Regions from separate parts of the Micromonospora sp. ATLC20 genome, predicted to be linked through region 2. Evidence: riboswitches for the same ligand, from Rfam matches in the RefSeq annotation. Region 2 holds a riboswitch; the other holds the start of a gene.
What was found. A riboswitch is a leader RNA that binds a small molecule or an ion and turns the genes downstream of it on or off. The one in region 2 is predicted to bind S-adenosylmethionine.
Positions count from the first base shown of each region.

Region 1: another riboswitch for S-adenosylmethionine. It lies ahead of thrC (threonine synthase); the one in region 2 lies ahead of AC2CHG_RS02785 (aminotransferase class V-fold PLP-dependent enzyme).

Region 1 is NZ_JBXUOV010000153.1:1,046-12,935, reverse strand. It holds partial or broken gene AC2CHG_RS24480 (ATP-binding cassette domain-containing protein) at 1-1,170, shown strand, start outside; gene AC2CHG_RS24475 (ABC transporter permease subunit) at 1,170-2,087, shown strand; gene AC2CHG_RS24470 (DoxX family protein) at 2,237-2,683, shown strand; gene AC2CHG_RS24465 (DUF4232 domain-containing protein) at 2,738-3,415, opposite strand; gene AC2CHG_RS24460 (ArsR/SmtB family transcription factor) at 3,423-3,731, opposite strand; gene AC2CHG_RS24455 (DMT family transporter) at 3,821-4,795, shown strand; SAM riboswitch class I at 4,868-5,000, shown strand; gene thrC (threonine synthase) at 5,013-6,302, shown strand; gene AC2CHG_RS24445 (GNAT family N-acetyltransferase) at 6,620-7,663, shown strand; gene AC2CHG_RS24440 (hypothetical protein) at 7,684-9,879, opposite strand; gene paaN (phenylacetic acid degradation protein PaaN) at 10,019-11,692, shown strand; gene AC2CHG_RS24430 (GNAT family N-acetyltransferase) at 11,768-11,890, opposite strand, start outside.
Region 2 is NZ_JBXUOV010000006.1:1,192-13,081, forward strand. It holds gene AC2CHG_RS02755 (glycerol-3-phosphate dehydrogenase/oxidase) at 1-1,357, shown strand, start outside; gene AC2CHG_RS02760 (hypothetical protein) at 1,424-1,927, shown strand; gene AC2CHG_RS02765 (FAD-binding oxidoreductase) at 1,924-3,324, opposite strand; gene AC2CHG_RS02770 (DUF4031 domain-containing protein) at 3,358-3,690, shown strand; gene AC2CHG_RS02775 (HD domain-containing protein) at 3,616-4,251, opposite strand; gene AC2CHG_RS02780 (FUSC family protein) at 4,321-5,574, shown strand; gene AC2CHG_RS02785 (aminotransferase class V-fold PLP-dependent enzyme) at 5,851-7,113, opposite strand; SAM riboswitch class IV at 7,158-7,280, opposite strand; gene AC2CHG_RS02790 (PrsW family intramembrane metalloprotease) at 7,304-8,797, shown strand; gene AC2CHG_RS02795 (hypothetical protein) at 8,825-8,992, opposite strand; gene AC2CHG_RS02800 (GroES family chaperonin) at 9,090-9,437, opposite strand; gene AC2CHG_RS02805 (AI-2E family transporter) at 9,600-10,886, shown strand; gene AC2CHG_RS02810 (ATP-dependent DNA helicase) at 10,939-11,890, opposite strand, start outside.

The DNA of each region.
Region 1 (11,890 bases), on a different contig from region 2:
CTCGTGGTGGCGACGTCGGACCAGGCGTACGCCTCGCCGGCCGAACCGGCCGTGCACACGGTGGCGCTCGCCGACGGGCCGCTGACGCTGCCCACCGTCGACTCCACGCCGATCCCCACCACCGCGACGATCTGGCGCTGGGCGCTGGCCGGCCTGCTCGCCGCGATCGTGGCCGGGCTCGTCGTGGTCGTGCTGCTCACCCGCCGCCGGCACCGCCGCCAGGACGACTCCGTGCACCCGGAGTACGCGGGCGTCCCGCTCGCCGTACGCAACCTGCGCAAGGAGTACGCGGACGGCTTCGTCGCGGTCTCCGACGTCGACTTCGAGGTGCACCCCGGTCGGGTGGTCGGCCTGCTCGGACCCAACGGGGCGGGCAAGACCACCACGCTGCGGGTGCTGATGGGGCTGACCCAGCCCACGGCCGGAGAGATCTACGTCTTCGGGCACCGGCTGGTGCCGGGCTCGCCGGTGCTGTCCCGGATCGGCGCGCTGGTCGAGGGGCCGGGCTTCCTGCCGCACCTGTCCGGTCTGGACAACCTCAAGGCGTACTGGCGGGCGACCGGCCGGCCGTGGGAGGACGCGCACTTCGACGAGGCGCTGGAGATCGCCGGCCTGGGCGACTCGGTGCACCGGCGGACGAAGAAGTACAGCCACGGCATGCGGCAGCGGCTGGCCATCGCCCAGGCCATGCTCGGCCTGCCCGAGCTGCTGGTGCTGGACGAGCCGACGGACGGGCTGGACCCGCCGCAGATCGCCGAGATGCGCCGGGTGCTCCAGCGCTACGCCACCGACGGGCGGGCGGTGCTGGTCTCCAGCCACCTGCTGGCCGAGGTGGAGCAGACCTGCACGCACGCGGTGGTGGTGAACAAGGGGCGGATCGTGGCGTCCGGCCCGGTGGAGGACATCGTCGGCGAGTCGCCGAGCGTGCTGTTCGAGGTGAGCGACCCGGACGCGGCCCGGACGGTGCTCGACCGGCTCGACGGCGTACGGGTGCTGCCCGACACCGAGGGCGGTCTGGTGGTCGACACCAACGGCACCGCCCGCAGCGAGGTGGTGGCCGAACTGGTCCGCGCCGGCATCGGGGTGGACCGGGTGGTGCCCCGGCGCCGCCTGGAGGACGCGTTCCTCGCCCTGGTGGGCGAGAACTCTCGGGGAAGCGGGGACCGGTGATGGCGGGTTCGTCTGTGGCAGAGTCGCCTGGCGGCGGCACGTCCGGTACGGCGGCGCCGGGCGCGGGCGGGGCGGCTGCCGGTTACCGGCCCTCGGCCACGCTCCCGTTCGCGGCGGAGTTCCGGCGGCAGGCGTCGCGCCGGCGTACCCAGCTCGCGCTGGGGTTCATGGTGCTGCTGCCGCTGATCATCCTGGTGGCGTTCCAGTTCGACGCCGGGGACGACGACGGCGGCGGGCGGGGCGAGTTCTCCAGCCTGGCCGACCTGGCCACGTCGGGCGGGCTCAACTTCACCCTGTTCTCGATCCTGGTGTCCGCGTCGTTCCTGCTGGTCGTGGTGGTGGCGCTGTTCTGCGGCGACACGGTGGCGAGCGAGGCGAGCTGGGGCAGCCTGCGCTACCTGCTGGCGGTGCCGGTGCCCCGGGCCCGGCTGCTCGCGGTGAAGCTGGTGGTCGCGCTCGCGTACTCGGGGCTGGCCCTGCTGTTGCTGGCCGGCACCGCGCTGCTCGCCGGCACGCTCCGGTACGGCTGGAAGCCGCTGAGCAGCCAGGTCTCGGCCGAGCTGGCGCCTGCAGACGGGTTGCTGCGGTTGCTCGGCGTACTCGGTTATCTCGCGGTCGTGCTGCTGGTGGTCGCCGGGCTGGCGTTCCTGCTGTCGGTGACCACGGACGCCGCGCTGGGTGCGGTCGGCGGGGCGGTGCTGCTGTGGATCCTCTCCAGCATCCTGGACCAGATCACCGCGCTGGGCGGGCTGCGCAACCTGCTGCCGACCCACTACAGCAGCGCCTGGCTGGGGTTGCTGTCCACGCCGATGCAGACCGACGACGTGGTCAAGGGCGCGTTCTCGGCGGTCGTCTACGCCACGCTGTTCTGGGGCCTGGCCTTCTGGCGCTTCACCCGCAAGGACGTCACGAGCTGAGGTGACCGGACGGGGTCGCGGCGGGGCGGCCGGGCCCATATCATGGGAGCGTTCCCATGAGATTGTCCCGCCTGCAAAGATATCGATTAACATCTATCAATAGTCCCGCCATCCTGGACGGCGTCCGCCACCCGTACCAGGAGGTTCCCATGATCCCGGCGCAGCTGAAGGCCCCCGCACTGTCCCTGTTCCGCATCGTCACCGGCCTGCTCTTCCTCTGCCACGGCGCCGCCTCGATATTCGGCGTCTTCGGCGGCAATCCGGCCACCGGCGGCGCTGTCCCGTTCGCCACCTGGCCCGGCTGGTGGGCGGCGCTGATCCAGCTCGTGTGCGGCGCGCTGGTGCTCGTCGGCCTGTTCACCCGGCCGGCCGCGCTGCTCGCCTCCGGTTCGATGGCGTACGCGTACTTCGTGGTGCACCAGCCGCACCACCTGATGCCGATGCAGAACGGCGGCGAGCTGGCCGCGCTCTTCTGCTGGTCGTTCCTGCTGGTCGCGGTGCTCGGCCCGGGCAACTGGGCGATCGACGCGCTGCTGGCCCGCCGCAACGCCGTCCCGGCCGAGCGCGCCGCCGCGCCGGCCTCGGTCCCGGTCTGAGCGTCCGCGCCGAACCAGATCCCGGTCGGGGCGCTCCCGTGCCGGGTTCTGGTTCTACAGCGGATTGACCGGCGGCGTCGTGGGCGGCGGTGGGGCGGCCGGCGTGGGCGTGCCGGCCGGGCCGGGCTCCCGGCGCTTCCACGCGCTGACGCCCAGCCGGCCGGTGTTGCCGAGGTCGATCGGCCCGTCCAGGGCGACCGGGTACGCCGGCCGGCCGGCCACCGGCGCGACGTCGAGTTCGGTGCCGTCCGTCGCCACCACTGTCGGGTCGGTGACCAGGTTCCGCCAGATCAACGCCGCGCCGGCCCGCTCGCCGGGGGCCAGCACGATCCGGGTGGGCGGGTGGTCGAAGCCGGAGGTGATCGGCTTGGCACCCGGGATGATCCGCACCTCGATCGGGTCGCCGTCGGCGTCCCGGAGCGTGACCGCCGGATAGCCACGCAGCTCGTACGGCTGGTCGCCGCAGTTGAGCAGGTCCAGGCCCATCGCCCGCAGCCCCATCGCGGCGCTCACGCCCAGCTCGGTGATCGCGATGCCCTCGGGGGAGCAGGTGGCGGCGGGTGCCGGCCCGGCCGTGGGGGCGCCCGGTCGCGGCGGCACCGTGGTCAGCGGGTCGACACCGGTGAGGGGCGGGTCGGGCAGCCGCCCGTCGGCGGGCCCCTGCGCCGGGGCGCAGGCGGTCAGCAGCGCCACGCCGGTGAGGGCGCCGATCAGGCGCGCCGGTCTCCGCATCCGGCGATCATGCCACTCCGTCGCGCTCGGCGATGACCGCGTCGAGCAGGCCCGGGTAGACGCGGTCCAGTTCCTCGCGGCGCAGCCGAACGTAGCGGGTGGTGCCGGCGACCCGGGTGCGGGTCAGGCCGGCCTCCCGCAGCACCTTGAGGTGGTGGCTGCGGGTCGCCTTGGAGACACCGAACTCGAACGAGCCGCAGGCGTGTTCTCCGCCCGGCGCGAGCGCGCGCACGATCTGCAGCCGGACGTCGTCGGCCAGCGCCGCCAGGACGGCGGTGACGGGCACCTCGCGCAGCTCGGGTTCGTGCAGCTCCATGTGACAACGATAACCCATGTTCGACAATCGTCGAACAAGTTCCTAGAGTCGGGGCGTTGGTTCGACGATACTCGAACATAGGAGCTGCGATGCGTTCCCGTCACGCCACCCTCCCGATCTTCGCCGTGGTCAGCTGGGGCGTCATGTTCCCCGTGCTCGCCAGCGCGCTCACCCGCGTCGACGCCCTCAACCTGACCACCGTCCGGTACGTGCTCGCCACCGCCGTGCTGCTCGCCCTGCTGCTGGCCCGCGAGGGCGTGGCCGCCCTGTCCACCCAGCGGCGCGGGCTCGAGGTGGTGCTCCTCGGCGCGCTCGGCTTCGCCGGGTTCAACACGCTGACGAATCTCGCCCTCGGCCACGCCGCGCCGCAGCAGATCGCGCTGTTCGCGGCCACCGTGCCGCTGGTCACCCAGTTCGTCCGCTGGGCGCGCGACGGCGTCCGCCCACGTCCGGTACTGCTCGGCATCTCGCTCGTCGCCCTGGCCGGCGTCGGCCTGGTTATCACCCGCGGCCGGCTCGACGGGCTGGGCCAGTTCGGCTGGGGCGGTCTGCTCATGATCGGTGCCGTGTTCGGCTGGGCGTTCTACACCCACGGCGCGAGCCGGTTCCCCGAGTGGTCCGCGCTGCGCTACACCACGCTGACCGCCGTCGCCGGCATGATCGCCATGATCGGCGCCAGCGCCGTCGCCGACCTCACCGGGCTCCAGCACGCGCCGTCCACCGCCGACCTCGTCGCCGTCGCTCCGCAGCTCGCGTACGCGGTGCTGGTCGCCGCCGTCCTCGCGGTGCTGGCGTGGAACACCGGCGTGCGGCGGCTCGGCCCGGCGAATGCCGCGCTGTTCATGAACCTGGTGCCGGTGGCCACGTTCGCGGTGCAGATCGTGCGCGGATACCGGCCGGTCGCGGTGGAGCTGGTGGGCGCCGGGCTGACCATCGCCGCCCTGGTGGCCGCGAACCTCGTCACCCGTGCCCCCTCGGCAGCGGCGACCGCGACGGCGCCGGCACCGGTCGCGGTGGTGGACCGGCCCGCGGTGGTGGACCCGGTCGCGGTGGTCGGACGCTGAGCCGGCCCACAGCGTGGGATCCCGAGGTGGCGCGGCCGTGAGCAGCGCATAGACTCGGCGGCACAACTGAATACCTCATCCAGAGGGGCTGAGGGATACGGCCCGACGACGCCCCGGCAACCACCCGCACGCTCGACGACGAGCGACAGCGGGCAGGTGCCAATTCCGTCCCCGCCGCACCCGGCGATGCGGGGAAAGATGAGAGGAACTCCTCGACATGACGTCGACGCTTCCCGTCGCCACCGGTATCGACACCACCCTCAGCCCGGCCCGCGCCCTGGTCTGCCGCGCCTGTTCGGCGCGCTACCCGCTGGCCGCCCAGCACGCCTGTTACGAGTGCTTCGGGCCGCTGGAGGTCGACTACGACACCGCCGCGCTCGCCACCGTCACCCGGGAGCAGATCGAGGCCGGTCCGGCGAACATCTGGCGGTACGCGGCACTGCTGCCCGCCGGTCAGGACCCGGCCACCCGGGTCACGCTCGACCCGGGGCTGACCCCGCTGGTCGCCGCCCCGAACCTCGCCGCCGAGCTGGGGCTCACCGCGCCGCTCTGGGTCAAGGACGACAGCGCGAACCCCACCCACTCGTTCAAGGACCGGGTCGTCTCGGTGGCGCTCACCGCCGCCCAGGCGCTCGGCTTCACCCGCTACGCCTGCGCCTCCACCGGCAACCTCGCCAACTCCGTCGCCGCGCACGGGGCCCGGGCCGGCGTGCCGTCGGTCGTCTTCATCCCCGGTGACCTGGAGCAGGGCAAGGTCGTCACCACCGCCGTGTACGGCGGCGACCTGGTCGCCATCGACGGCTCGTACGACGACGTGAACCGGCTCTGCGGCGAACTGGTGGAGACCGACGAGTTCGAGGACACCGCGTTCGTCAACGTCAACGTGCGGCCCTACTACGCCGAGGGCTCCAAGACGCTCGGCTACGAGGTGGCCGAGCAGCTCGGCTGGCGGATCCCGGCCCAGGTGGTCATCCCGATGGCCAGTGGCGAGCTGCTCACCAAGATCGACAAGGCGTTCACCGAGCTGGTCGAGATCGGGCTGGTCGAGGCGCCGGCCGGTGGCTGGAAGGTGTTCGGCGCGCAGTCGGCCGGCTGCAACCCGATCGCCACCGCGCTGCACGGCGACACCGACACGATCACGCCGGTCAAGCCGGTCGGCATCGCCAAGTCGCTGAACATCGGCGACCCGGCCGCCGGGCTGTACGCGCTGGAGGCGGTGCGCCGTACCGGCGGCTGGATGGACTACGCCGACGACGACGAGATCCGCGCCGGCATCCGGCTGCTCGCCCGTACCACAGGGGTGTTCGCCGAGACGGCCGGCGGCGTGACCGTCGCCGTGCTGCGCAAGCTGGTCGAGTCGGGCCGGCTCGACCCGTCCGCCGAGACTGTCGTCTTCAACACCGGCGAGGGCCTGAAGACGCTCGACGCGGTGGCCGCCCAGGTCGGCCCCACCCACCGCATCAAGCCCAGCCTGCGCGCCGCCCGCGACGCCGGCCTCCTCGCCTGACGGTCCCTTCTCCCGCCACCCCGGCCGGGCCGGGGTGGCCGGGTGGGGGAGGTGGGGCTCGCCCGGGTGGGGGATCGGGTGAGACCGGTGGGTAACCGGTGATGTGCGGTGAGTGCCAGAAAACCACCCTCAAGGACTTGACGGCAGGAACCGGACGGCGCAAGATGCTTCGTGCGGGAGGGCATCCGCCGGAGACTTTTCAAGTTCTTGCGACCCAACGCCGGAGGCGTTGTGCGGACGTCCCTCCCGACCAACGTTCGAAGGGGTCGGCGGAAAACCGCTGGCCCCTTCGCTGTGTCCGGCGCACCCTCGGTGGCATGACGCTCACCGTGACGCCGCTGGATCCCACCGACCGGCAGACGCTCGACGCGGTGTACCGGATCGCCTGCGCCGCCCAGGCCGTCGACGAACCGGACCTTCCGCCGACCTGCCGCCGCCGCTTCGAGGCGCTGCTGTCGCACCCGATGCCCGGCATCGAGGGACGCTGGCTCGTCGCCCGCCTGGACGGGCTGCCGGTCGGCTGGCTCCGGCTGCACCTGCACACGATCGAGAACACCGAGAACGCGAGCGTCGAACTGACCGTCGACCCGGCGTACCGGCGGCGCGGCATCGGACGCGCGCTGCACGAGCACGGCGTCCGGCTGCTCCGCGAGCGCGGCGGCAAACGCCTGGTCGGCTCGACCGCCGCCGCGCTGCCCGGCGAGGAGGACCAGGTCTTCCCCGGCGCCGCGTTCGCCGCCGCCCTGGGCGCCGAGCCGGCGCTGGCCGACGTCCGCCGCCGGCTCGACGTGACCGGGCTCGACCGTGACCGGCTCGCCGCGCTGCTGGCCGAGGCCCGCGCCGCGGCCACCGGCTACCGGCTGGTGCGGTGGCGCGAGCACGCGCCCGACGAGTACGTCGCGGACGCCGCCTACCTGGAGGGCCGGCTGCTGCTCGACGCGCCCATGGGCGAGCTGGACTGGGAGCCGGAGCGGATGGACGCGGCGCGGGTGCGGGACGCGGAACGGGCGCTGGACGCCCGGGGCGTACGCCGCTACAACACCGGTGCGGTGCACGAGGCGACCGGCCGCCTGGTCGGCTGGACCCAGCTCAGCCTTGACGCGAGCAGCACCGACCACGCCTGGCAGCAGATCACCCTGGTCGACCCCGATCACCGCGGCCACCGGCTCGGCCTGCTCTGCAAGGCGGAGAACCTGGCGTACGCGCTGGCGCACGAACCGGCGTTGCGGGCCGTCGACACCTGGAACGCGGCGGCGAACCGGCACATGATCGCGATCAACGAGAAGCTCGGCTTCCGCCCGGTGGCCGGCTCGATCGACTGGCAGTTGACGACCTCCCGCCATGCGCGGCCCCGCGCCTGACGCGACCGTCCGAGGCGCGGCTACCCGCCCGCGCGGAGCCGCGCGCTGAGTTCCGTGATCGCCGCGTGGAAGTCGTCGTCCGGCTCGAAGCGGTGCCGGTTGACGGCCGGCGGCACGGTGTCGGTCGGCGGGATCAGCAGGCCGCGCGGGTCGCGTACGCGCCGATCGACCCGGCCGGCCGGATACGCCGGCGAGGCGTCCGGGAACACCGGGCCCCCGATCGGGTCGGTGCGCCGCCACAGGTTGATCCAGCGCCAGCCGATCCGCTCGCCCACCTCGTGCAACTGTCGTTCGTTGACGTACGCCGGGAAGATCCGGGCGTACAGGCGCGTCAGCGGGGTGACGTAGGTGAGCAGAGCGAGTCGGCGCAGGCGGTCCGGGGGTAGTTGGAGCACGGTGGCAGCGGCCAGTACGCTGCCGTGACTCTGCGCCGCCAGGATGACGCCGTCTCCCCCGGCGGTCAGGGTGCGGATCCGCCGGGTCAGATCCGGCACCACTCGCTCGGCGTAGCAGGGGGGCGCCAGGGGGTGCGTCGCCCGCGGCCAGAACGTGGCCAGTTCCCAGAGCACCGCGACCATCCGTCCGGCCGGGGACCGGGGGCCCCGCAGACCGACCACCGCGAGGGCGACCGCGAGCCATACGATGACAAAGGTCCCCAGATCGGTCACGAAGACGATCGGTAGGCCCAGCTTCGGCCCGCCCAGCTCCAGCGCCAGCTGGCCCGGCCCGCCGTACCACGGTGACATCCCCGCCGCGCCGAGGGTCAGCAGCACGAGGGCCGCGGACGTCGTCAGCAGTGGCGCGCCGAGCCGGTCGGAGAGCCAGGAGCGGACGATCGCCCGCCGGACCGCGCGTACCCGCTCGGGTGGCACCCGGGGCACCTCCGGGAACTCCTGTCGGACCAGTTCCTCCGCGGCCCGCAGCCGGCGGGCCCGGCCGAGCCGACCGCCGGCCAGCGCCAGCAGTGCCGCCACGGGCAGCGCCAGCGAGATTCCCAGGATCACCCAGCGGAAGGCGGCGGGCGGCCACAGCGGCGGCGCTCCTGGTGGCAGCGGGCGGGCCAGGGTCGGTTCCGACCCCCGGTCGAGATACCCGGCCAGCAGGAAGTTGACCGCCGCGGAGTAGGCCACCGCCATCCCGACGGCGAGAGTCGTGAGCACCGGCGCGCCCAGCCCGAGAACCATGATGTGCGGCCTGATCGAGGGCCGCCGTCCCTGCACGGCCGTCCTCACCCCGAGCGCCGTCACCAGGACGACCTGAGCGACGAACAGGGCGGAGGACATCTCCTCCGAGCCGGGCAGGGTGTCCTGCGCCCGCCACGAGGGGCGCGGCACCAACGCGTAGGCCAGGGCCAGGGCCGTGAGCCCGAGGGCGGCCAGCCGCACCGAACGGACGATGATCTCGCTGCCCGGCCCGGTGCCGCGCCGCTCGACGGATGGGCGGCAGAGCACCGCGAGCGCGACGGCGAGCAGCGCCGCGTCGGCGGCCAGCAGCACGTACCCGATGGGGGACCGGTCCTGCCCGGTGACGGGAAGCAGGAGCGCGACGTCCAGCGTGCCGAGCGCGATGGCCACGTGCAGCGAACGCAGGCGGCGCAGCAGCGCCCGGGTGTCCCAGAAGGCCGGCTCGTCCAGCCGGTCCGCGCCCACACCCTGGGCGGCGCCGCGAGCGTCCTCGGGGAGCTGCCAGGTCCGGGCGCTCAGTCGCCACAGCACGGCGATCCCGGCAATCGGCACGATCGCCAGGATCGCCAGCCGGGCGCCGACCGGAACCCCGGCGAGCCAGGACACCCACCGCCGCGCCTCCACGCACCGGGGGTAGGCGGTGCACTGCCAGGCGACCAGGTCGAGGGAGACACCGACGAGGGAGAGCACGTACAGGGCGGTCAGGGTTGCGGCCAACAGCCGGCAGAGAGCGCGGTCCACCGCCGCCTCGCGTCCGGCCACCGGCAGCATCCAGACCGCGATGTTCGCGAGCATGAACGGCAGCAACAGGACCAGCAGCAGGGTCCGGCGGGCCCGGCCGCCGGCGAGCGGTCCCCAGCGGTACGCCTCCAGCGTCACCCCGCCCGGGCCGGTCGGATCGCCGAAGCCCGGCCGGGGACGGTAGAACCCGGCGTTCGCGTCACCGGCCACCCGGACCACGATCGGGCGGTCGAGGATGGCCTCGGGGCCACGGTCGCCGACCCCGTGTACCCGGATCTCTGTCATCCGCATCGGTACCACCCGTCGTCGTCGCCGGTGCGGCATACCCGACGTGCGGTGTGCTACGCCCTCCCCGGTCACGACCGCGGACAATCTCCAGTTGTGACACGCCCCTACTGATCTGGTGCCTTTCTGTTGCATGATGGCGGGCATGACGGAGACCCCGCACCCCCTGTACGACAGGCACCGCGAGACCCTCGACCGGGCGCTGACCGCCATCGCGGAGCGCGGGTACTGGTCGGCCTACCCCGAGTCGCCCAGCCCCCGGGTGTACGGCGAGACGGCCGCCGCCGACGGCAAGGCCGCCTTCGAGGCGTACCTGGGCGGCGACTTCCCGCTCGACCAGGCCGGTGACGGCACCACAGTGGCGACCGAGACCAGCCCGTTCGGAGTGGCGCTGGACGTGCGCTACCCGCACGCGAGCGCCGACCAGCTGGTGTCCGCCGCGAGCGCGGCGCTGCCCGCCTGGCGCGACGCCGGCCCGCAGGCCCGCGCCGGTGTCTGCCTGGAGATCCTGGACCGGCTGCACCGCAACGTGTTCGAGCTGGCGAACGCGGTGCAGTTCACCAGCGGCCAGGCGTTCGTGATGGCGTTCCAGGCCGGTGGCGCGCACGCGCTGGACCGGGCGCTGGAGGCGATCGCCTACGCGTACGCGGAGATGACCCGTCACCCGGGGACCGCCGGCTGGGAGAAGGCCGCAGGCAAGGGCGACCCGTTGCGGATGACCAAGACCTTCCACGTGGTGCCGCGCGGGGTCGCGCTGGTCATCGGCTGCAACACGTTCCCGACCTGGAACTCGTACCCCGGTCTGTTCGCCTCGCTGGCCACCGGCAACCCGGTGGTGGTGAAGCCGCACCCGCGCGCGGTGCTGCCGCTGGCGATCACCGTCAAGTACGCCCGCCAGGTGCTCGCCGAGGCCGGCTTCGACCCGAACCTGGTGCAGCTCGCTCCGGAGACGGACGGCGAGAAGCTCGCCACCACGCTGGCCCTGCACCCGGCGGTCAAGATCGTCGACTTCACCGGCTCCACCGAGTACGGCGACTGGCTGGAGGCGAACGCCCGGCAGGCCGCCGTCTACACCGAGAAGGCCGGCCTGAACACGGTGGTGATCGACTCCACCGACGACTTCGCCGGGCTCTGCCGCAACCTCGGCTTCACGCTGACCCTGTACAGCGGCCAGATGTGCACCACCTCGCAGAACCTGCTGATCCCGCGCGACGGCATCTCCACCGACCAGGGGCACAAGAGCTTCGACGAGGTGGCCGCCGGGATCGCCGGCGCGGTCGCGAAGCTGACCGCCGACCCGGCCCGGGGCGTCGAGCTGACCGGCGCGATCGTCAACGACGGCGTGCTGGAGCGGCTGGAGGAGGTCACCAAGGTCGGCGAGCCGGTGCTGGAGTCGCGCACCGTCGAGCACCCGTCGTTCCCCGGCGCGGTGGTGCGTACGCCGACCGTGGTGAAGCTCGACGCGTCCGACACCGCCACCTACTCGCGGGAGTGGTTCGGGCCGATCTCGTTCGCCATCGCCACCGACTCGACCGAGCACAGCCTGCGCATCCTGCGCGAGACGGTGGGGGAGAAGGGTGCGCTGACCGCGGGCGTCTACTCCACCGACGAGGCGGTGCTGGACGCGGCCGAGGCCGCGGCGGTCGACGCCGGGGTGCACCTGTCCTGCAACCTGACCGGCGGGGTGTTCGTCAACCAGTCGGCCGCGTTCTCCGACTTCCACGGCTCCGGCGCGAACGCGGCGGCCAACTCGGCGCTGACCGACGGCGCGTACGTGGCAAACCGGTTCCGCATCGTCCAGAGCCGCCGGCACGCCTGAAAGGAGGGGCCCCTTCTTAACGCCTCCGGTAGAGGAGGGGCCCCTCATTGACGCCGCGATCAACGCCGCGCCCGGTCAGGCCCGGCGGCGCATCTGGAGTTCGTACAGGCCGGTGATCCGGGGGTGCGGCACCCGTACCCCGGTGTCCACGAAGCCCAGCTTCTGATAGGCCCGGTAGGCGCGGTCGTTGCCGACCAC
Region 2 (11,890 bases):
GCTGCACCGGCACCTCACGCGCGAGGGCACCCGCCGGATCTTCCCCAGCCTCCGGCCGGACAAGCTGGCCGGCGCGATCCGCTACTACGACGGCCAGGTCGACGACGCCCGCCTGGTGGTGACGCTGGCGCGCACCGCGGCGAGCCTCGGCGCGACTGTGGTGACGAGCGCCCGCGCGGTCGGCCTGACCCGGCAGGCCCGGGAGGTCACCGGCGTGCGGGTCCGCGACCTGGAGGCGCCCGCCGGTTCGCCGGACGCCGAGTTCGAGGTACGCGCCCGCACCGTGATCGCCGCCACCGGCGTGTGGAGCGACGACATGTCGCGGATGCTCAACGACGTCGGGCTGCGCCCGAAGCTGCGGGTCCGGGCCTCCAAGGGGGTGCACCTCGTGGTGCCCCGCTCGGCGATCGTCGGCGAGACCGGCCTGATCCTGCGTACCGCGACGAGCGTGCTGTTCGTGATCCCCTGGGGCGGGCACTGGATCATCGGCACCACCGATACGGACTGGCAACTCGACAGGTCCCACCCGGCCGCGACCGCGAGCGACATCGACTACCTGCTGTCGCAGGTCAACACCGTGCTGGACCGGCCGCTGACCACCGCCGACATCGAGGGCGTCTACGCCGGGCTGCGCCCGCTGCTGGCCGGCGAGGCGGACTCCACCTCCAAGCTGTCCCGCGAGCACGCCGTGGTGGAGCCGATGCTCGGCCTGCTGCTGGTCGCGGGCGGGAAATACACCACCTACCGGGTGATGGCCTCGGACGTGGTCGACCGCGCCATGCACCGGCTCGGCCGGACCCGCTCCTCGCGTACCGCCGACCTGCCGCTGCTCGGCGCCGACGGGTACGCCGCCATGTGGCGGGACCGGGCCGACCTGGCCCGCCGGCACGGGGTGGCGGTCGGCGTGGTCGAGCACCTGCTGGAGCGCTACGGCAGCCTCACCCTGGACCTGCTCGCCCTGGTCGACGCCGACCCGCTGCTCGGCTCGCCGCTGGCGGGCGCACCGGAATACCTCGCCGCCGAGGTGACGTACGCCGCCCGCGCCGAGGGCGCGCTGCACCTGGAGGACGTGCTCACCCGGCGTACCCGGATCTCCATCGAGACCAGCCACCGCGGCCTGGAGTCGGCGGAGCACGCCGCCGAGCTGATGGGTGCGGTGCTCGGCTGGGACGCGGCGACCCGGGACCGGGAGGTCGCCCACTACCGGGCGCGGGTGCTGGCCGAGCGGGAGTCGCAGCTCATGCCGGACGACATCGCGGCCGACGCGGCCCGCCTCGGCGCGCCCGATGTGCGCGGATTCGCGGCAGACCGAGGGATCGACGGCCCGGGCGTTGAACTTCCGGCCTCCCCCAGGTAGGGGATCCCCGACCCGGGCCGCTCGGCCGCTGGTGCGCGCTACCTACGGAAGTGTAGGTTTCCCCGCGTGGTCCGCCCATCCTGGTTGCGCGTCCCCGCCCTGTCCGCTGTTGTGCTGCTGGCAACCGCTCTGACCGGCTGCTCCTTCGGCCGGGCCGAGGGCGCCACCACACCCGGGGCGGCCGGCACGGCGAGCCCGGCACCGGACGGCAGACGCGTCTCCCTGGTGCAGCGGCTCGGTGACGGCCCGGTCCGCAACCTCGACGTGGACCCGTCCGGCCGCTGGCAGTGCCGCGACTGCGCCGGCGACGGCGTGGACGCCACCGGCACGCTGAGCCCGGACCAGACGCGGCGGCTCCAGCGGATGCTCGCCGACCCGGCGATCGCGACGGAGACCGACCAGGCCCGCAACTACAAGCAGGGCTGCATCGGCGTGCTGACCTCGACGCTGCTCGTGCCGCCGGACCTGACCGTCACCATCCAGGACTGCCCGGGTGAGCCGAAGCCGAAGGTGGCCTACGACGTGCTGCTGCTCGTCACCCAGGCCACGCCCGCGGAGGACAAGGGCTAGAAAACCTTGCCGGGGTTGAGCAGCCCGGCCGGGTCCAGCGCCGCCTTGATCGCCTGGTGCACGCGTACGCCCACCGGGCCGATCTCGCGGGCCAGCCAGTCCCGCTTGAGCAGCCCGACGCCGTGCTCCCCGGTGCAGGTGCCGCCCAGGTCGAGCCCCAGCCGCATGATCTCGTCGAAGGCCTGCCGTCCCCGGGCCAGGCTCGCCGGATCGGCCCGGTCTACCACGATGTTCGGGTGCATGTTGCCGTCGCCGGCGTGGCCGACCACCCCGATCGGCACCCGGCACGCCTCGGCGATCCGGGCCACCCCGTCGAGCAGCTCCGCCAGCCGGCCGCGCGGCACCGCCACGTCGTCGATGACCAGGCCGCCGTTGCCGCCCGGGAACGTCTCGGCGGCGAACCGCTCCATCGCCGGGTGGGCCAGCCGCCGCGCCTGGAGCAGGGCCGCCGCCTCGGTCGCGTCGGTGGCCGCGTAGACCTCGTCGGCGCCCGCCGCCGTGCACACCTCGGCGAGCCGGGCCAGGTCGTCGGCGGCCCGTGTGCCGGTGTCCACCGCCGCGAGCAGCAGCGCCTCGGCATCGGTGCGCAGACCCATCGGCCGGTACGCCTCGATCGCCAGCAGATGCGTCCGGTCCAGCAGTTCCAGCAGGCTCGGCGTGAGCCCGCGCTCGGCGATCCCGGCGACCGCGCCACCTGCAGTCGCCACGGTGGGGAAGACCGCGACCAGGGTCAGTGACTCCTCCGGGGCCGGACGCAACGCCACGGTCACCTCGGTGATCACGCCGAGCGTGCCCTCCGAGCCCACGAACAGGCGGGTCAGGTCGTACCCGGCTACGCCCTTGGCGGTACGCCGCCCGGTGCGCAGCACCTCGCCGGAGGCGAGCACCACCTCCAGGCCCAGCACGTACTCGCTGGTCACGCCGTACTTCACGCAGCACATGCCACCGGCGTTCGTGGCCACGTTGCCGCCGATCGTGGACGACTCCCACGAGCCGGGGTCCGGCGGATACCAGAGGCCGTGCTCCCGTACCGCGCGGGCCAGCGCCGCGTTCACCACGCCCGGCTGCACCACAGCGATCCGGCCGACCGGGTCGATCTCCCGGACCGCGTCCATCGCCACGGTGCTCACCACCACCGCGCCGTCGACCGCGTTCGCCGCGCCGGCGAGCCCGGTCCGCGCACCCTGCGGCACCACGGGTACGCCGTGCCGTCCGGCCGCGCGGACCACCGCCACCACCTCGTCGGTGTCGCGGGGGCGTACCACCGCCAGCGGGGTGCCCGAGTCGCACAGGTCGGCCTCGTCGCGCTCATGCCCGGCCAGCAGGTCCGGGTCGGTCAGCACGGCGGCGTCACCGAGCGCGGCCCGCAGGTCGTCGAGGAGGGGATGGGCGGCCATGCCGGGAAGGCTACCGGCGTACCGTCTGTTGCCGTGCTCTACCTGGACCCGCCCGCCGTGCCCTGGCGCGGCCGGCTCTGGTCGCACCTGATCAGCGACGTCTCCTACGCCGAGCTGCACGCGTTCGCCGAGATGCTCGGCGCGCCCCGGCGCGGCTTCGACCGCGACCACTACGACGTGCCCGCCGAGCGGTTCCGGACAGCGGTCTGGCTGGGCGCCACCGTCGTGCCCTCGCGGGAGATCGTCCGCCTGCTGCGGGACGCCGGTCTGCGCCGCCCGAAGCACCGCGTCTCAGGTGAGCGCGGCCAGCTCCCGGGACAGGTTGGCCCGGGCCCGGTCCTCCCAGCGGGCGTGCGGCTCGGGTAGGCGGTACAGCGCCGGCAGGTCGAGCAGGTGCCGCAGCACCGCGGCCCGGCCGGTGCGGAAGTCCGGATCGGGCACGTGCGCGTACTCGGCGCGGATCGCCACGGCATACCTGTCGTAGCGCTCCGCCGAGGCGGCGAGCACCGCCAGGTCCGCGTCGCACAGCAGCGCGCCGTCCGGGTCGTCCGGCCCGACCGCGTGGCCGGCGGTGAGCAGCACCAGGCGGCGTACCCCGGTCACCGTCGCGGCCGGGAGCCCGGCGGCGGCCAGCAGTTCCCCGGCCAGGTCGGCGCTGGCCCGCTCGTTGCCGTTGCCCGCCGCGCGCGGGTCGTAGACCGCGTCGTGGCACCACGCCGCCAGCCGGACCAGGTCCGGGTCGCGGGCCAGACCGGCGTACGCGTCGACCACGTCGAGCACCGCCCGCAGGTGCGCCTCGTCGTGGTAGCGCCGGTGCGGCTCCCGCCAGCCCGCCAGCAGCCGGGCACCGGCCCGGTCGACAGCCGCCGGATCGGTCGCGCCCGCCGCCCGTGCCGTGTCCCGCCAGCGTGCCGTCAGGTCGTCCATCGGGTGCAGTCTGCCCCACTCCGGCCCGGTCGGAGGGATTCAGCCGGAGCGGTACGGGTAGTACCGGCCATGGCCCGGGACGGACGACTGCAGTTCCTGCGTCGTGGCAAGCTGCGCGAAGGGCTGGCGGACCGGGACGGGCAGCGGATCGCCTCCGCGATGGAGGAACTGCGGCACCGGGGCAAGGCGACGCTGCACGACCGGCTGCACCGGGTCCGTACCGCGTTCGGCCTCGCCGTGCAGGCCGGCCTCGCGGCCGGTCTGGCCTATCTGATCTCGCACCGGCTGCTGAAGAACCCGCAGCCGGTCTTCGCCCCGATCTCCGCGGTGGGCACGCTCGCCGCCTCGGTGGGGCAGCGGTTCCGGCGTACGGTCGAGCTGATCGTCGGCGTGGCCGTCGGCGTGCTCGTCGGCGACGCGCTCATCTACTTCGTCGGCACCGGCGCCTGGCAGCTCGCGCTCGTGGTGACCTCGGCGATCCTGCTGAGCATCTTCGCCGGGGCGAGTGTCGCCATCGTGATCCAGGCCGCGGCCACCGCGGTGCTGATCGTGACGCTCAGCCCGTCCACCGAGAACCTGGAGTTCCCCCGGTTCATCGACGCGTTGCTCGGCGGCGGCATCGCGCTGCTGGTCACCGCCATCCTGCTGCCGCTCAACCCGCTACGGGTGATCAACCGGGCCGCCCGGCCCGCGCTGGACCTGCTCGCCGGCCAGCTCGACGCCTGCGCCGACGCGGTGCGCAACCGGGACCGGGACGCGGCCCAGCGGGCGCTGTTCCGGCTGCGCGAGAACAAGGAGGAACTGGCCGCGCTCTCCGAGGCGATCGAGGGCGCCAAGGAGACCAGCACGCTCTCCCCGGCCCGCTGGCACCGGCGCAGCGAGCTGACCCACTACGCGGAGGCGGCCGACCCGATCGACCGGGCGATGCGCAACAGCGGCACGCTGATCCGCCGCGCGGTCACCATGATCGAGGACGACGAGCCGGTCCCTGAGCCGATGCCGGACGCGATAGGTCACCTGGCCGAGTCGGTGCGCCTGCTCCGCCAGGAGTTCGCCGCCGGGCAGGAGCCGCAGGAGGCCCGCGAACGGTCGCTGCGCGCGGTGAGCGAGGCCGGCCGGGCGTACGCCGAGGGGGTCGGCTTCTCCGGCAGCGTGGTGATCGCGCAGGTGCGTACCACGGCGAGCGATCTGATGGTGGCCTCCGGGATCGAGCAGGAGGAGGCGAACCGGCTGGTCCGGCAGGCGTTCGGCGAGAACCGCCAGGGCGAACCCGCAGCCCAGAACCCCGCCGCCCACCCACCCACAGCCCCACCCGTCGGCTGACCCCGCCCCGCCCCCCGCCCCCCGCCCCGCTCCCGCCCCCGCCTTACCGCGTTGATCAAGGAGTTAGTGGACTCCGAGGAGATCAACTAGTGCACAAACTCCTTGATCACCGCACGTGGTCCGGGCGGGGGTGAGGCTGCGCGGGGGCGGGCTCGCCCGGCTACCCGTCCGGCGGCGATCATGGAGTTAGCTGCCGGGAAAGCGCTTTCCGGGCCGGCCAACTTCATGATCGACGAGGCGGGGGAGTGAGTGGGTGGGGTGCGGCGGGGGAGAGGGCTAGGAGAGGTGGGTCAGGGCCGTCAGTAGGGCGTCTACCTCGCTCGGCGTGGTGCCCAGGCCGAGGCTGGCTCGTAGGGCTGTCGGTGGCAGGTCGGTGCGGCCGGTACGGGCGGCGGCCTCGGCCAGCAGGCGCCGGGTCAGCGGGTGGGCGCAGAACAGGCCGTCGCGTACCCCGATCCGGTGCCGGCTCGCCAGGTGGGCGGCCACCTCGGCGGAGTCCCGCCCGGCGACCACGAAGCTGACGATGCCCACCCGGGGCGCTTCGGGGGAGAACATGCGCAGCTCCACCACGTCCGGCAGCGCGGCCAGGCCGGTACGCAGCCGTGCCAGCAGCGCCTGTTCCCGGGCGTGCAGCGCGTCCCGGTCGGCCGCGCCGAGCGCCTCGCAGACCGCGGCGAGCGCCACCGCGCCGAGCAGGTTCGGAGTGCCGGCCTCGTGCCGGGCCGGGCCGGTCGTCCAGCGCACCTCGTGCGTCGCCGCGCCGACGTGGCTGGTGGCGCCGCCTCCGGCCAGGTACGGCGGGGCCGTGTCCAGCCAGTCCGCGCGCCCGGCGAGCACGCCCGCGCCGAACGGGGCGTACAGCTTGTGCCCGGACACTGCCACGTAGTCCACGTTGAGCGCGGTCAGGTCGACCGGGGCGTGCGGGGCGAGCTGCGCGGCGTCGACCAGGATGCGGGCGCCGTACCGGTGCGCCACCCGGGCCAGTTCGGCGACCGGCAGGCACTCGCCGGTGACGTTGCCGGCGCCGGTGACCGCCACCAGCACCGGCAGGCCGGGCCGGGCGTCGCGGGCCAGTTCGCCGAGCGCCGCCGCGAGGGACCGGACCGCCCCGGCCGGGCTGTCCGGCACCGGCAGCCGTACCGAGCCGCGCGGCCAGGGCAGCAGGTTGGCGTGGTGCTCGCCGCCGAACGTGATCACGGTGGTGCCGGCGGGCAGCGCCCGGGCCAGCAGGTTAAGCGCGTCGGTGGTGTTCCGGGTGAAGATCACGTGGTCGCCGGGGCGGGCGCCGAGGAAGTCGCCTACCGTCTGCCGGGCCCGCTCGTAGGCCAGCGTGCAGCGCCGCGACAGCGCGCCGGCGCCCCGGTGCACGCTCGCGTACCAGGGAAGAAGCCCGGCCACCGCGTCGGCCGCGGCCCGCGCGCACGGCGCGCTGGCGGCGTGGTCCAGGTTGATCTCCCCCGGTACGCCGAGCACGCCGAGCGGGTCGGGCCGGGCCGGCGCGGGCAGCACGGGCAGCGAGGGTACGAGGGTGACGGTCATGCCGGAGCCTCCGGGTCACAGGGACCCCAGGCGTGCCGGGACGGGGTCCGCGCTTGCCCGGCGCGCGGAGCGGCACCGGGCCCGGTCATCACCCGGGGCACCCCACCGCGAACCTCGACGAGGGTTGCCGGCCAGCAAGCCGGGGCTTGACGCTGGCGCTCGTGACCTGTTCGGGAGCATAGCCGTGACGATGCGACCGGACCAGTGGGTCGCGGGTGACTACGCTGACCGCATGGCCGACACCCCGCCCGGCGCAGCACCGCCGCCACCGCACGCGCCCGCCGCCCCGCCCGCGGGGGCGCCGACGCCCGGGATGCCGTCGCGCCGGTTCGGCTGGCGACGGGCGATGGTGCTGGCCGGGGTGGTGCTGCTGATCGCGGCCGGCGCGCTCTACATGGTCTACGAGCTGAGTGAGAGCCTGGGCGCGGAGGCGCTCCTGGTGGGCGCCGTCGCGGCGGTCCTGCCGGTGCCGGTGCTGGTCGCCTGCCTCCTGTGGCTCGACCGCTACGAGCCCGAGCCGCTGCCCTACCTCGTCTTCTGCTTCGCCTGGGGTGCCTTCGTCTCCACCGCCATCTCGCTGAAGGTCAACCAGACCGGCGCGCAGATCTTCGACGACCTGGGGCTGCCCGCCGCGCTCACCGCGGTGCTCGTCGCCCCGTTCATCGAGGAGCTGACCAAGGCGGCCGGCCCGCTCCTGCTGCTGATCTTCCGGCGCCGCGAGTTCTCCGGGATCACCGACGGCCTGGTCTACTGCGGGCTCTCCGCGGTCGGCTTCGCCATGGTGGAGAACATCCTCTACCTGGGCGGCTACGGCTACCGCACCGGCGTGGAGCAGTACGGCCCGGCCACCGGCACGCAACTGGTGATCGCGCTGTTCATCGGCCGGATCCTGCTGTTCGGCTTCGCCCACCCGCTGTTCACCTCGATGACCGGCGTCGGGCTCGGTATCGCGGCGCGTACCGCCGACCGCCGGGTACGGGTGCTCGCGCCGCTCGCCGGGCTGCTCGTGGCGATGATCCTGCACGGCACCTGGAACCTGCTGCCGACGCTGGCCCAGGCCATCGGGCAGCCGGTGATCGCGCTCTACGGCTTCATCGGCCTGATGATGCCGATCTTCTTCGCGATGGTGGGGCTGGCGATCTGGCTGCGCGCCTGGGAGGGCCGGCTCACCGAGCGCACGCTGCCCGACTACGTACGCGCGGGCTGGCTCACCCCGCCCGAGGTGGCGGCGCTGGGGAGCCTGGGCCGGCGGCACGCGGCGCGTACCTGGGCCCGGCGGGTCGCCGGTGAGGGCGGGGTACGCGCGATGCGCGGCTACCAGTTCGCCGCGACCCGGCTGGCGCTGCTGCGCGACGGGATGCGCCGGGGGCTCGATCACAAGCCCGCCGAGCGGGAGCGGACGGCACGGGAGGAACGGGAGCTGCTGGACGCGATCACCGCGTACCGGTCGTACTTCGTCGGTCGTGACCCGCAGGCGCCCGTCGGGGTCTGGGACGGTCAGCGCTACCACCTGCGGTTCCCGGACGGTTCGCAGCGCCCGGTGGAGGCGCCGGACGACCCGGTGGTGCCGATCCCGGTGGTGCTGGCCCCGCCGCCCGCCTTCCCGCCGAGCGGCTACGGCCCGAGCGGTCACGGCCCGGGCGGCTGGCACGACCCGGGCGCGCCCTGGCACCCCGGGCGCTGAGGCCGGCCGGTTCGTCGGGGACGCCGGTCAGCTCATCAGGCCGGTCAGGAAGTCGCCGAGCCCCTGGGCGATGGCCATCAGCGCGGCCCCGATGCCCTTGAACACCTGCGCCGCGCCGTCCGGCCGGAACGCCATGAAGTAGATCAGGAACGCGAGGAATCCCCAGGCGAGGATCTTCTTGATCACTACCGGCATGGTGTCCCTCCCCAGGGCGCGCTGAGGTGCCTGGGCTTCCCGCCGGGCAGCGCCGCAAACGGCACCGCCGCGGAGCGAGCGGCGTCGGAGGGGAGGACTACAGGTACAGACCGGTGGAGCCGGCGGCGGTGCTCTCCACCCGCTCGGCCGCCACGGCGTGCACGTCCCGCTCGCGCAGCAGCACGTACGCCCGCCCGTGCAACTCGACCTCGGAGCGGTCGTCCGGGTCGAACAGCACCCGGTCACCGGCCACGATCGCGCGGACGTTCGGCCCGACGCCGACCGCTGTGGCCCAGGCCAGCCGCTTGCCCACGGCGGCCGTCGCGGGGATCACGATGCCGGCGGTGGAGCGGCGTTCCCCCTCCGCACCCTCGGTACGCACCAGCACGCGGTCGTGCAGCAGGCGGATCGGCAGCCCGGCGTCGAGACTCTGGTCGGCGGTCACGCGAAGACGCTACCGCGTGGCCGTCCGTCGATTCCGGCGTGGTTGGTGAGAGCGCCGGGAGGGCAATGTGTGGCCGAGTCGCCCTAGGGTGGGGCGTACGGACGTATCCTGTGCCCCCTGTGACCCGGTGGGGCCGATTTGCCGGAGGTGCGCTTGAGCCGCATGGAGCGGATGCGCGGACGGCTCCGCCGTGCGTACGAGTCGGGCCGCGAAGCCGCCCGGACCCGGCGGGCAGCCGCCGCGGAGGCGGCGGACGGGGGCGTGGCCACGCCCGCCTCGCCCGGGCCGCCCGCCGCGCCGGAGGCGACGGTGGTGGGCGTCCAGCCGCCGGCGGCGATGCACTCCTCGACTGTGAGCCGGGACGACACGGAGGTGCCGCACGCGCTGCGCATCGCCGCCGCGTGGTGCTGGCGCCTGATCGTGATCGGCATCGTCACCTGGGCCCTGCTCAAGATCGTCGGCACGATCAGCATCGTGATCATCCCGCTGACCGTGGCGCTGCTGCTCTCCGCGCTGCTCGCCCCGGCGGTCGGCTGGCTGCTCCGGGCCCGCCTGCCCCGCTCCCTGGCCACCGGCGTGGTGCTCGTCGGCGGCCTGGCCGCCGTGGTGGGCACGCTGACGCTGGTGGTCAACGAGTTCATCAAGGGCGTACCGGAGCTGAGCGAGAAGTCCTCGCAGGGCGTTCGGCAGATCCAGGACTGGTTCAAGACCGGCCCGCTGCACCTGTCCGACAGCCAGCTCGACCGCTACATCAACGAGGCGCAGAACTGGATCAACGGCAACACCGAGCGGTTCACCAGCGGTGCGCTCAGCACCGCCGCCACGCTCGCCGAGGTGCTCACCGGCACCGTGCTCGTGCTGTTCGCCACGTTCTTCTTCCTGCGTGACGGCAATTCGATCTGGCGGTTCCTGGTCCGGCTGCTGCCGGTCGCGGCCCGCTGGAAGGTCGACGACGCCGGTCGCGCGTCGTGGGCGACGCTCGGCGCTTACGTGCGGGCCACGGTGCTCGTCGCCTTCATCGACGCGGTCGGCATCGGCATCTTCCTGGTGCTGTTCGACATCCCGTTCGCGTTCCCGCTGGCCGCGCTGGTCTTCCTGGGCGCGTTCATCCCGATCGTCGGCGCGTTCCTGTCCGGAGTGGTGGCCGTGCTGGTCGCGCTCGTCGACAGCGGCCCGGTGACCGCCCTGATCATCCTCGGCGTGGTGGTCGGCGTGCAGCAGGTCGAGGGCCACGTGCTCCAGCCGCTGATCATGGGGCGCGCGGTGGCCATCCACCCGCTCGCCGTGATCATCGGCATCGCCGCCGGAGTGGTGCTCGCCGGCATCGCCGGCGCGCTGGTCGCGGTGCCGCTGATCGCCGTCCTCAACACCGCGGTGCGCCGGCTCGCCGCGCGTACCGTGCCGGACACCCCGCCGGACGCGGTGGTGGTCGCCTCCCAGGCGCCCTGAACAGGAAAGACCCGCCGACGCCCGCGTCACCCCGCCCGGGGAGGCGCGGGCGTCAGCTCTTGGCGAGCCGTTCCAGCGCGCCCCGGGCCACCTCGGGCCGGGTGGTGTACCAGAACGGCGGCAGCGAGCGGCGCAGGAACGGGCCGTACCCGCGTGCCGTCTCCAGCCGCGAGTCGAGCACCGCCACCACGCCCCGGTCACCGGTGGCCCGGATCAGCCGGCCGACACCCTGGGCCAGCCGGACCGCCGCGATCGGCACGCTCACCGCCGCGAAACCCGAGCCGCCGCCGGCGTCCACCGCCGCCGCCCGCGCCGCCGCGAGCGGCTCGTCCGGGCGGGGGAACGGCAACCTGTCGATCACCACGAGCTGGCAGGCGTCGCCCGGCACGTCCACCCCCTGCCAGAGCGACATCACCCCGAACAGGCAGCTCTCCCGCACCTCACGGAACCGGCGTACCAGCAGCGGCAGCGCCTCCTCGCCCTGGAGCAGCACGGGCAGGTCGGTCCGCGCGCGCACCAGCTCCGCGGCCTGCTGCGCGGCCCGTCGCGACGAGAAGAGCCCGAGGGTACGACCACCGAGCGCCTCGACCAGCGCCAGCAACTCCTCACCGGCCGGTCCGGGCAACCCGGAGACGCTGGGGCGGGGAAGGTGCGCGGCGACGTACAGGATGCCCTGCCGGGCGTAGTCGAACGGCGAGCCGACGTCGAGCGAACTCCAGCCCGGCCCCTCGGTCGCGGGGACGGTGCCGATCGACGCGCGGCTGCCCTCGGCGGCGGCCACCGGCGTGACCGGGGAACGGCCCGCGGCGGCAGCGGTGGCGATCGCGGCGGCGGCCGGTGACGGCGGGGCGGGCGGCGGCGCGTCCAGCCCCAGCGCCCGGGCCACCGTGTCGAAGCGGCCGCCCAGCGCCAGCGTGGCCGAGGTGGCGACCACCGTGCGCTCCTCGTACAGGTGGGTGGCGAGCGTGCCCGCCACCGACAGCGGCGCGACGACGAGTGCCCGG